DNA from 3 places in the Thalassotalea maritima genome. Region 1 is predicted to be linked to each of the others. Evidence: predicted binding sites of a transcription regulator. Region 1 holds the regulator's gene; each other region holds the start of a gene.
What was found. Region 1 encodes LexA, which represses DNA repair genes until DNA is damaged. Its sites were predicted from a motif close to TACTGTATNNNNATACAGTA; they were not measured.

Region 1 (3,291 bases):
TAATCGTCTCTATATATTTGTGACTGAGAAAACCCAAGAAGACCGATGCTAAAATGCCTAAATATATAAAATTTTCCGTTAAAGAAAAGTAGAATATCGCAACAACAAAAGGCCAATGCCAAAGGTATATAGAGTAAGACCATTTACCTAGATACTGAAATATAATATTACCTGTGACGAAACTATCATTTCTTTGAGCTTGGATTAGCAAGAACGTCCCTACAACAGGGATTAAAGCTAAATAGCCTGGCCATAAACTGTCTTTTGATATGAATGTATAAGATAAGATTATTAGTACTAACCCAAGCCATTCAAAGGCTTTTTTTCTATTCTCTGCAAGTTTTAACGGGTAGAGGTATGCAACACCACCAATCATCATCTCCCACGCTCTAGTATGCAATAGATAGTATGAAGGATTAGCCCAGTGGTAGGTTGCTATTACACATAAGAAAAACCCGATTACAGTTCCTGCTAAGATGGCCTTTCTCATAGCCATCAATGACATATGCTTTCTCATCGCAATAAGGGCTAGAGGGTAGAGTATGTAAAATTGCCATTCAGCAGATAAAGACCAAGTATGTAAAAGCCATTTTTCGTGTGAAGCTGTGTCAAAGTAGCCAGATTCTGTCCAATATACGATATTGGATAAAAAGGTCATACTACTGAGTACATGCTTTCCTAGTGCTTTGTAATCTAACGGAGTCAGGAAAAATAAGCCGAACACCAGTAAGACCAAACAAAGAACCGCTAATGCAGGTATGATCCTATTAGCCCTTGCAAGGTAAAACTTCGATATCGAAAAAGTTTCTTGCTCGATCCCTTTAAATATTATCCCCGTCATTAGGAAACCGGAGATAACAAAAAATACATCTACTCCCGCAAAACCTCCGGGCATCCAGTTCGCATTAAAATGAAACAACACAACAGCTATTACTGCAATGGCTCTTAGACCATTGATATCTTTTCTAAACTGCACAAGAATATACCAACTGAATAAAATATTTTGGCGCATTTTATCCTAAAAAAACAATAAGACAAAGTCATCCTTATATACCTTCCTACTAAGAGAAATGCGGCAACGAAGTCTATTTAAATAAAACAAACGCTTAGCGGTTGCTTATTACTGCTAGCTGTATATACTAACAGTTACTGTACATATAGACAGGCGACTACGCATGCGAGCCCTAACAGCCAGACAACAACAAATATTTGATCTTATCAAAGAAAAAATCGCCGCTACCGGCATGCCTCCAACCCGCGCAGAAATTGCCAATTTCTTTGGTTTTAAATCTGCCAATGCAGCCGAAGAGCATTTAAAAGCACTTGCGAAAAAAGGCTTTATTGAAATGCTGCCGGGTACCTCGCGCGGTATAAAATTAGCCGAAGAGCATATTGAAGAAGAAGGTCTACCTCTAATTGGTCGTGTCGCTGCTGGAGAGCCAATTTTGGCGCAAGAGCATGTTGAAGATCATTACAAAATAGACGCCAGCTTATTTCATCCAGCAGCCGATTATTTATTGCGTGTTAACGGCGAAAGTATGAAAGATATCGGTATTATGGATGGCGATTTACTTGCTGTGCATCAAACTAAAGATATTCATAATGGTCAGGTTGTGGTTGCTCGCGTCGACGATGATGTCACCGTTAAACGTTATAAACGCGAAGGTAATGTTGTGTACTTACATGCTGAAAATGAAGCCTTTGAACCGATTGTTGTCGATCTAGCATCAACGCCGTTTAATATTGAAGGTATTGCTGTTGGTATTGTTCGCAATGCTGATTGGATGTAAATCAATATCGACAACTAGCGGGCTAGATTAGTTAGCTCGCTGTTCAAAAAACAAGCAAACAGACTCGGTCTTTTTCTTAGCTTTATCATCAAACTCGATTCCTACAACTCTTTCATCAAGCTTGCCTCAAGCATTTTGAGAGTATTTACTCTAGCTCCTACCCCTTGAAAATATTTCTTTTTTTCAATCAAAACACTAGATCTTGTTCAAATTTTAAGTAATCCTAGTTCATGAAATAAACAAAAATGACTCATTGTCTAGCTTAACGCGTAGATAGAGCCATTGAATAATAACAACAAAGCGCGCTAAATCTACACCATTCAAATTATACCCAAACGTAGATTGGTCGTACGTAATAGACTGAATTCCAGAAGTATTTAGTCTAATAACAAAAACAATAATTTACGGAAATTTGCGACATCGAGTGAAGATGTATCCTGTCCTTTTTCTGTATTTTCTTAGGCTTGTTAAGCAGAAGGAGATGTCGAGTGAAGAGAGGTAACCTAGGTTGGCTAGGATTGGCAGGTATATTTGCTAGTCCAGCTTGGGCTGAATCACAATGGAACATGACTAAAGGTGTGACAGACGTCAGCCAAAACGTTTATGACCTCCATATGATGGTGCTGTGGATTTGCACAGCAATTGGTGTGGTTGTATTTGGTGCAATGTTCTGGTCGATGATTTTTCATCGCAAATCTAAAGGCGTCAAGCCGGCCGATTTCCACGAAAGTACCAAAGTTGAAATTCTTTGGACAGCCATTCCTGTTTTGATCTTAATCGGTATGGCATGGCCAGCAACCACTGCCCTAATTGATATGGAAGATAACAGCAACTCTGATATCACCATTCAAGTTACCGGTTCTCAGTGGAAATGGCATTATAAGTATTTTGATCAAGACATTGAATTTTACAGTGTTTTATCCACTCCTCGAACTCAATTCGACAACCGCGCAGGCGAAGGCGATGAGAAAGGTGAGAACTACTTACTCGAAGTCGACAAGCCTTTGGTTATCCCTGTCGATCGCAAAGTACGTTTCCTTATTACCTCAGATGACGTTATCCACTCATGGTGGGTGCCTGCCTTTGCGGTAAAACAAGACGCTAATCCTGGTTTTATCAACGAAGCATGGACTAAAGTCAATGAACCCGGCATTTATCGCGGCCGCTGTGCCGAGCTATGCGGTAAAGACCATGGTTATATGCCAATTGTTGTAGATGTTCGCTCAGAAGCGGACTACGAGCGCTGGATAAATGAACAAAAAATCGCTCTAACCCAAGCTAAGCAAGCAGAAGCGGCGTCTGTTAATCAAGAAATGTCGATGGCAGACCTGATGGAGCTAGGCGAAAGCACCTACATGGCACACTGTGCCGCATGTCATCAACCTAATGGTAAAGGGTTACCACCAGCATTTCCGGCATTAGCCGGCAGTGGCATATCTATCGATGGCGGTAAAGTAAATGAGCATATCGATGTTGTCGTCAATGGTCGTGCCGGTACCGG
Region 2 (3,291 bases), 400 kb from region 1:
ATTAACTCAATGGTTTCATCTGCAAGGTAAATCGTTACCCCTGATTCATACGTGACAACGGGTAAATCAGCCTTGCTTTGTTTATCGTTGGCAGCAACACGCTTGCGAACATTCTCATGAGCAAAAATTGGTGCATGTCGAGCAAAGTGTGCATTAGCGCCGGTATGATCACCGTGATAGTGAGTATTGACAACATACTTTAACGGCGCATCGTTGATGTCTTTCATTGCGGCTTCAATTTTGTCGGCTAAGCCGGCAAATTGATCATCGACCAGTACCAAGCCTTCATCAGTGGCTAAAACACCAATATTGCCGCCCATGCCCTCTAACATATAAACATTACCTGCTACCTGCTGAGTTTTGATTTTCACGTTTGAAAAGTCTTGAGCTGCAGCAACCTGAAAGCTCAACAGGATAGTTGTCGCCAATGTGATTAATTTCTTCATTTGAGTTCCTTAGTTTATCTAACTTAGATACCGACTGCCGCTTGGTCATTGTCGGTAAGATCTGTTGATTGCACGACACGAAATTATTATGAGTCTTAACAACTATGTGCAAACTAGAAAAAAAGATCAAAGAAATTAATGAAATAGCCGTTTATTAGGCGGTATCAATTAGAGTAACTGTAAACTTAGCTGAGGCTCTGCCTCGACAGTAATCACCTCACTTTTAAAGCCAACATGTATGCCAACTAAGCGTACACGTTTGTTATCACCACGCGCTAAGGCTTTACTCAGTTGGCTGTGAAGTAATTCAGGTTGGAATTGATCGACTGTGTTATCGACAGTAGTTTGCGTAAAATCGTCAAATTTAATTTTTACACCTTGCGATTTTATTTGTCGGTCACTTTGTTTTGCTAATCGTTCGCTAAATTTAGGTAATAGTTGCAGTAATACATCAGCACACTCTGCAAACGACTTAGCATCTTCCATAAGTGTCGTTTCAAGCGCCAATGATTTTCGCTCACGCTCAGTTTCGACAAGACTTTCGTCAATACCGTGCGCGCGACGATACAGGCTACTACCGAATTTCCCAAATTGGCGTACTAAACTTTTCACGTCTGCCGAGCGAATATCGGCACAGGTATGAAATCCTTTGCGGTTAAGCTTATCCAATGTTTTAGGTCCAACACCTGGGATTTTGCTCAGCGGTAAATCTTTAATAAATGCTTCAACCTCACTGGGTTTGATCACACACAGTCCATCCGGTTTGTTTTCATCGGATGCAATTTTCGCCAAAAATTTATTAGGCGCTACACCTGCTGACGCCGTTAACTGCAATTCATTGGCAATATCTTGACGGATTTGCTCGGCAATCAAGGTGGCACTGCCAGCAAATATACGACACTCTGTTACGTCCAAATATGCTTCATCTAACGATAGTGGCTCGATAAAGGGCGTATAGCGACGAAATATTTCGCGAATATGCTTTGACGCCTTTTGATATTCATCCATTCTCGACGGCACTAGCGTCAAGTGAGGGCACAATTGCAGTGCACGTTTAACCGACATCGCAGAGCGCACGCCATATTCACGCGCGGGATAATTGCACGTTGATACCACGCTACGCTCGCTACGACCGGCAATAGCGATAGGAATATTGCGCAGGCTCGGATCATCGCGCATCTCAACGCCAGCATAGAAACAGTCAAGATCGACGTGGATAATTTTTCTTTTGTTAAATAAATGATGCGCCATAACAAGATCCGATATCTGTACAAAATACATATTGCACAACAACGATAACCGCACAAGCAAAAGGCTGTACAAAAACACAGTACCCGTATATTACCATACCTAACCATAATGGCAATTAGACAAATACTGCTATATACAGCTTCGGGGCTTACCACAGGATCTCAGCAAAGAAAAAGCCAATTGATTGAGAGCGCACTGTAGCACCGGATAGACGCCAAAAAGAGAAACACGGTTAATTCAACATGAACTCAATTGACCAGCTCTTGTCATAGTTATAGATATAGAATTGCTTTAGATGAAAACGGAAGGTGTTAAATGTTATCAAACACAGAGTTGCTGTTGGCAATATGACTGGTCAGATTTACCCTGATAATTGCTTAACGTATAATCACTCGCTCAAAAAAGCAGGGATAGCAAACATCGATAAGGCTGTGCATGTATCACTATTTACAATTACTAACCAAAAGACCACGCAAAGTATTTTTTAACGAATTTACAGTTGAGGTCCCTGTTGCTGCGTTATCGGCGAAAAAAATCACTGCTTTTCGTAACTTTTATAAGATTGACGACACGGCGCCACTCCCCTTAAGCTTTGCCTTTATTGCCGGTTTTAAAGCGATGATGAAAGCACTCGCGCACAAGCAATTTGCATTTGCACCCCTGGGCATGATCCACCTAGCAGCTGAGTTTAAAGCGCTTGCTGATATTGATTATCAACGCCCATTTTTAGTTGAAGTTAAAGTGAAACAAAATCGTCGTCATCCAATGGGGAAGTTGGTACAGCTTGAATCACGCTTTATTCAAGATGAGCAAGTTTGCATCATCAACACCAATACGATGCTGAAAAAACTTAAAGCCTCCAACACTAAAACGCTTGCCAAAGGCCTACAATGCTTTGTTGAACCAACTAGCATGCATGTCGATGAAAAACTTGCTAGGGCCTATGCCAAAATAAGTTACGACTATAACCCGATTCATATATCCAATCACCTTGCCAAACTATTCGGTTTACCTGGGACCATTATGCACGGCATGTATTTTGCCCACTTACTGTTACATAACAATAAGATTGATAGCCAGCGAGTAAAGTTTGAGTTTAAGAAGCCTTGTCTATTGCCTACCGATATTGGCTTTGCTAACAACGATGGTCAATATCAAATATTTTCGGGATGTGATGATTTGCACTTAACTATGCGAGTATTTGACGAGATAAAATCTAAGGATATCGCAGCATAGACGATATTTAGGAATATGTACTGACACTCCTTGTTATCTATAAATCTAGCAACTTGTACATCTTAGCGCGTGCCGCAACGATTAATAACCATCGCACGGTAAAATTGATTTAGGCACGCCATTACAATGCACCTCCCCCACTATACGACTTAGCCCACTAAATTTTCTAAACGATTAAACTATCGAATATGCTCGTAATCAGCCCTATTATCTATACTCTAACTATAAGTTGATTTCATTAGAGTATGATTATGGGCAAGCTATCGAGTATCAGGGTCATTGGCTTAACTGGTTTTCTGCTCATCATGGTCGGTTGCGCCGCCAATAATGCCGACACCGATTACCAAGCTAATTTTGA
Region 3 (3,291 bases), 750 kb from region 1:
GCACTAGGTCGTAACTTGGTGTTATGCGCCCGACGTGTTGATAAATTAACTGAGTTAGCTGAGAAACTGAGAGTGATTTACCCTAAAATAGCCGTCATGGTGATGCCACTTGATGTCAATGATGACGATCAAGTCTTTGCTGCGTTTACTCAAGCACAGCAGGCGTTAGGTGAAATTGATCGCGTTATTGTTAATGCTGGCATTGGCAAAGGAGCCTCTGTTGGCACGGGGGCATATGTGCAGAACAAACAAATTGCCCAAACCAATTTTGTTGCCGCGCTTTGTCAATGTGAAGCCGCGATGGCGATTTTTCGTCAGCAAAATCACGGACATTTAGTGACCATATCATCGGTTAGCGCTCAGCGAGGCTTCGCTAGACGTTTAAATGTCTATGCCGCAAGTAAAGCGGCATTAGCGTCATTAACCTAGGGGATCCGCACTGATGTTATTAACACTCCCATAAAAGTAACAACAATTCATCCGGGTTACATTCACACCGAACTTACCGATAGCATGAAAACCCCACCATTTATTGTTGATGTTAATGAGGGCTGTCGAGCTATTGTCAGGGCTATAGAACATGAGCGTAGTATTGCCTTTGTGCCAACATGGCCATGGGCGATATTGCGCTATATATTAAAGATTTTACCGTTGCGATTGATGGCAAAATTAAGTTAGTACTAGCGATAACGTGATTGAGTTTGTTGATGGTAACGCCTCGACTTGAACAGCAAAGCCGAGACGTTGGGGGGACTAGCGATTTGCAAACAATCGCATGATAACTAGCGACTGTTATGGTGGCATTGTTTATTCAAATGTGACTGAATAGACACCTGCTAAGTCGATTATTTCACTATCCGCTACACGCTTTTGTAGATGACTTGCGGTTTTGTATGCGCCATTATTTTCGGCGAACTCGATAACAGGCTCACCGTTGCATACTAAGTTTTGTGCGACATTAGTCTCGCTCATGCGGTAGCCTTTAATGGTACGACGCATCGATAATACGTTATCGCTTTGTGCTTCTTTACAAATCGATACTAAGGCATTTTCTAAATAAGGGTCCATAGCTGCGTGGCTGGTATTGGTTAAACTCATAGTGCTTGCTAGTAAAGTTGCGATTGCTAGTGCTTTCATGTTGGTATCTCCGAATGCTTATTTTCAAATGATTAAATGTGTTACTGCTGTCATGTATATAGTGGTCTAATTTTGCGTAAAAGTTGTTAATCAAAATTCGCAGGATGTAACAATGGCGAGTGTTATATATCTCATTGATGTTTTTATTAAAGGTAATGTTAATCAGTGGTTTAGATTGCCATCATGGGGTTTTTAATTATGTCTTCTGACATATTTTTTTACATTGCCTGGCGAAAATGACGATGATTAGGCGGTATTCGTAAGATGAATGGAGGGTTATTTACGATGAAAATTTGTTGTTTTTTTGTACATGGCAGTTTTTCATAATAAAGGCTTGCTAAATAACTGTATGAATATACAATGTTTGTAACAAAATAGGTAAAGCTTGACTGTTTTATCTTAGATTTCGTATGAATAACACATGAATATGCTGAATAAAAAGGGAGCACTATGGCTGTAGAAAGTCGTTTTGTCGTCGTTCGAGATGGAGTGGAGGTTGAGACATTTATGGACAAAAAATCTGCAGATGAGTATGACAAGATGCTCGACATGGCAGACAGCTTGTCTGAGTTGCTTGAACAGTCACCGTTGAAACTTGATGACCAAGTTGTTGAAGAATTAAGTGTTTTCTTAGCCAAGCATCGTGACGATGTGTTAATTTCGTTGCAAGCAAAAAAAGCTAAGCCAGCCATAACTAAGAAAGTTGCTACGAGTAAAGCTGTCAGTAGCAAAGTCGCTGAGCAAGAGGCTGAAGGCAAAGAAACTAGCCCAGCTAAGGCAAAGAAAACTAAAGCGGCCAAATGAAGCCAATAGAATATCAGTTGGTGCGAAGTGGTCGACGTAAGTCGATCAGCTTGCAGGTAAAACAGGGGCAAGTGCGAGTATTGGCGCCTGATTTTGTTGAAACAAGCTACATTGAAAAATTACTGCTTGAAAAGCAAACTTGGTTACAACAAAAAATAGCCTTATATCACCAACCTGATATTTCTGAACGTGGTTATTGTTGCGGGGAGACATTTTATTGGCTTGGGCAGCCTTTGTTACTGACTGTCTCAAAAGCAAATGCTAATAGCGTCGAAATCTTACCTGAGAGGTTAAGCGTCAAGCTGACAAGCCGACAGCTAGGATCACAACAACATGTTAAGAAAGCTTTGCACCAGTGGTATAAAACACAAGCAGAGCAAATATTGTCGCAACGATTACTTTACTGGCAACAAAAAACGCAATTGTATGCCAACCAATTAACGGTTCGCTATTTTAAGTCCCGTTGGGGAAGTTGTGATAGTAAGTCACATATTAAGTTAAATTGGTTGTTGGTTATGGCGCCGATGTGGGTGATTGATTACGTGATTGTTCATGAACTTTGCCATATCCAACATCTAAACCACTCAAATGAGTTTTGGCAATTAGTGTCGAGCTTTGAGGTTGAACATGTTAACGCCAAACGCTGGCTGCAACAGCATCAGCAGCACCTGTATTGGCAACATTAGTCGCAGTTATCGCTTAGTCGTTGACACGATACTGTTTGCATAATCAACATAACACCCACCTGCATTGATGAGCCAATAGTCGATGATTATTGGCTTGTCTTCTTATGGTCCCACACCGTCAAGTCTTTTCGTTCTGCGCTAACGACCACGAACCCATCAAACCCTAGCTTGACGCGAAACCCTTGCTGTTACTCGTAAACACTAATGTTAACACTGTGTTAAATATCTACTTGACACTAGATGCTGTGTAGGGCAGAGTGAAAATTAAGCAATGTAAAAAATAAATCGATATGCGTTTTACCTTATTATTCGTGATGAAAATTATGCCTACAACCATTACCACCATCCTCATGAGGAAGGCGGTCATAGGCTAACGCATAGAATAAAGTTCAGTAAAAGCCCGTGACCTGCAAAGTTCACGGGCTTTTTCGTTTCAAGGGTAATCCTGCATTGTTAATGCAACGCAACAAAGCAAAGGGAGTGGGAATGAAAGTAATTAAATTTGGTGGGTCTTCATTAGCCGATGCTCAGCGTTTTATGAGTGTGGGTGAGATCATTGTTAACTCAAGCAAGCAATCACCATTATGCGTCGTTGTTTCAGCTCCACAAGGTATTACCAATCAATTAGTCGCTCTGACGCAAAACCTGCCTCAAGAGGCATTGC

Region 2: a site for LexA is predicted at 1,760-1,779, ahead of dinB (DNA polymerase IV). Genes of this name have one in related genera too.
Region 3: a site for LexA is predicted at 1,481-1,500, ahead of ACAX20_RS12730 (YebG family protein). Genes of this name have one in related genera too.

The regions. Positions count from the first base shown of each region.
Region 1 is NZ_CP166919.1:296,419-299,709, reverse strand. Features, by position in the region: gene ACAX20_RS01295 (acyltransferase family protein) at 1-1,012, opposite strand, end outside; gene lexA (transcriptional repressor LexA) at 1,176-1,790, shown strand; gene coxB (cytochrome c oxidase subunit II) at 2,357-3,291, shown strand, end outside.
Region 2 is NZ_CP166919.1:696,919-700,209, reverse strand. Features, by position in the region: gene ACAX20_RS03075 (MBL fold metallo-hydrolase) at 1-446, opposite strand, end outside; gene dinB (DNA polymerase IV) at 615-1,697, opposite strand; gene ACAX20_RS03065 (MaoC/PaaZ C-terminal domain-containing protein) at 2,133-2,933, shown strand; gene ACAX20_RS03060 (DUF4136 domain-containing protein) at 3,185-3,291, shown strand, end outside.
Region 3 is NZ_CP166919.1:2,857,346-2,860,636, reverse strand. Features, by position in the region: partial or broken gene ACAX20_RS12740 (SDR family oxidoreductase) at 1-678, shown strand, start outside; gene ACAX20_RS12735 (DUF3718 domain-containing protein) at 808-1,137, opposite strand; gene ACAX20_RS12730 (YebG family protein) at 1,588-1,941, shown strand; gene ACAX20_RS12725 (M48 family metallopeptidase) at 1,938-2,627, shown strand; gene thrA (bifunctional aspartate kinase/homoserine dehydrogenase I) at 3,114-3,291, shown strand, end outside.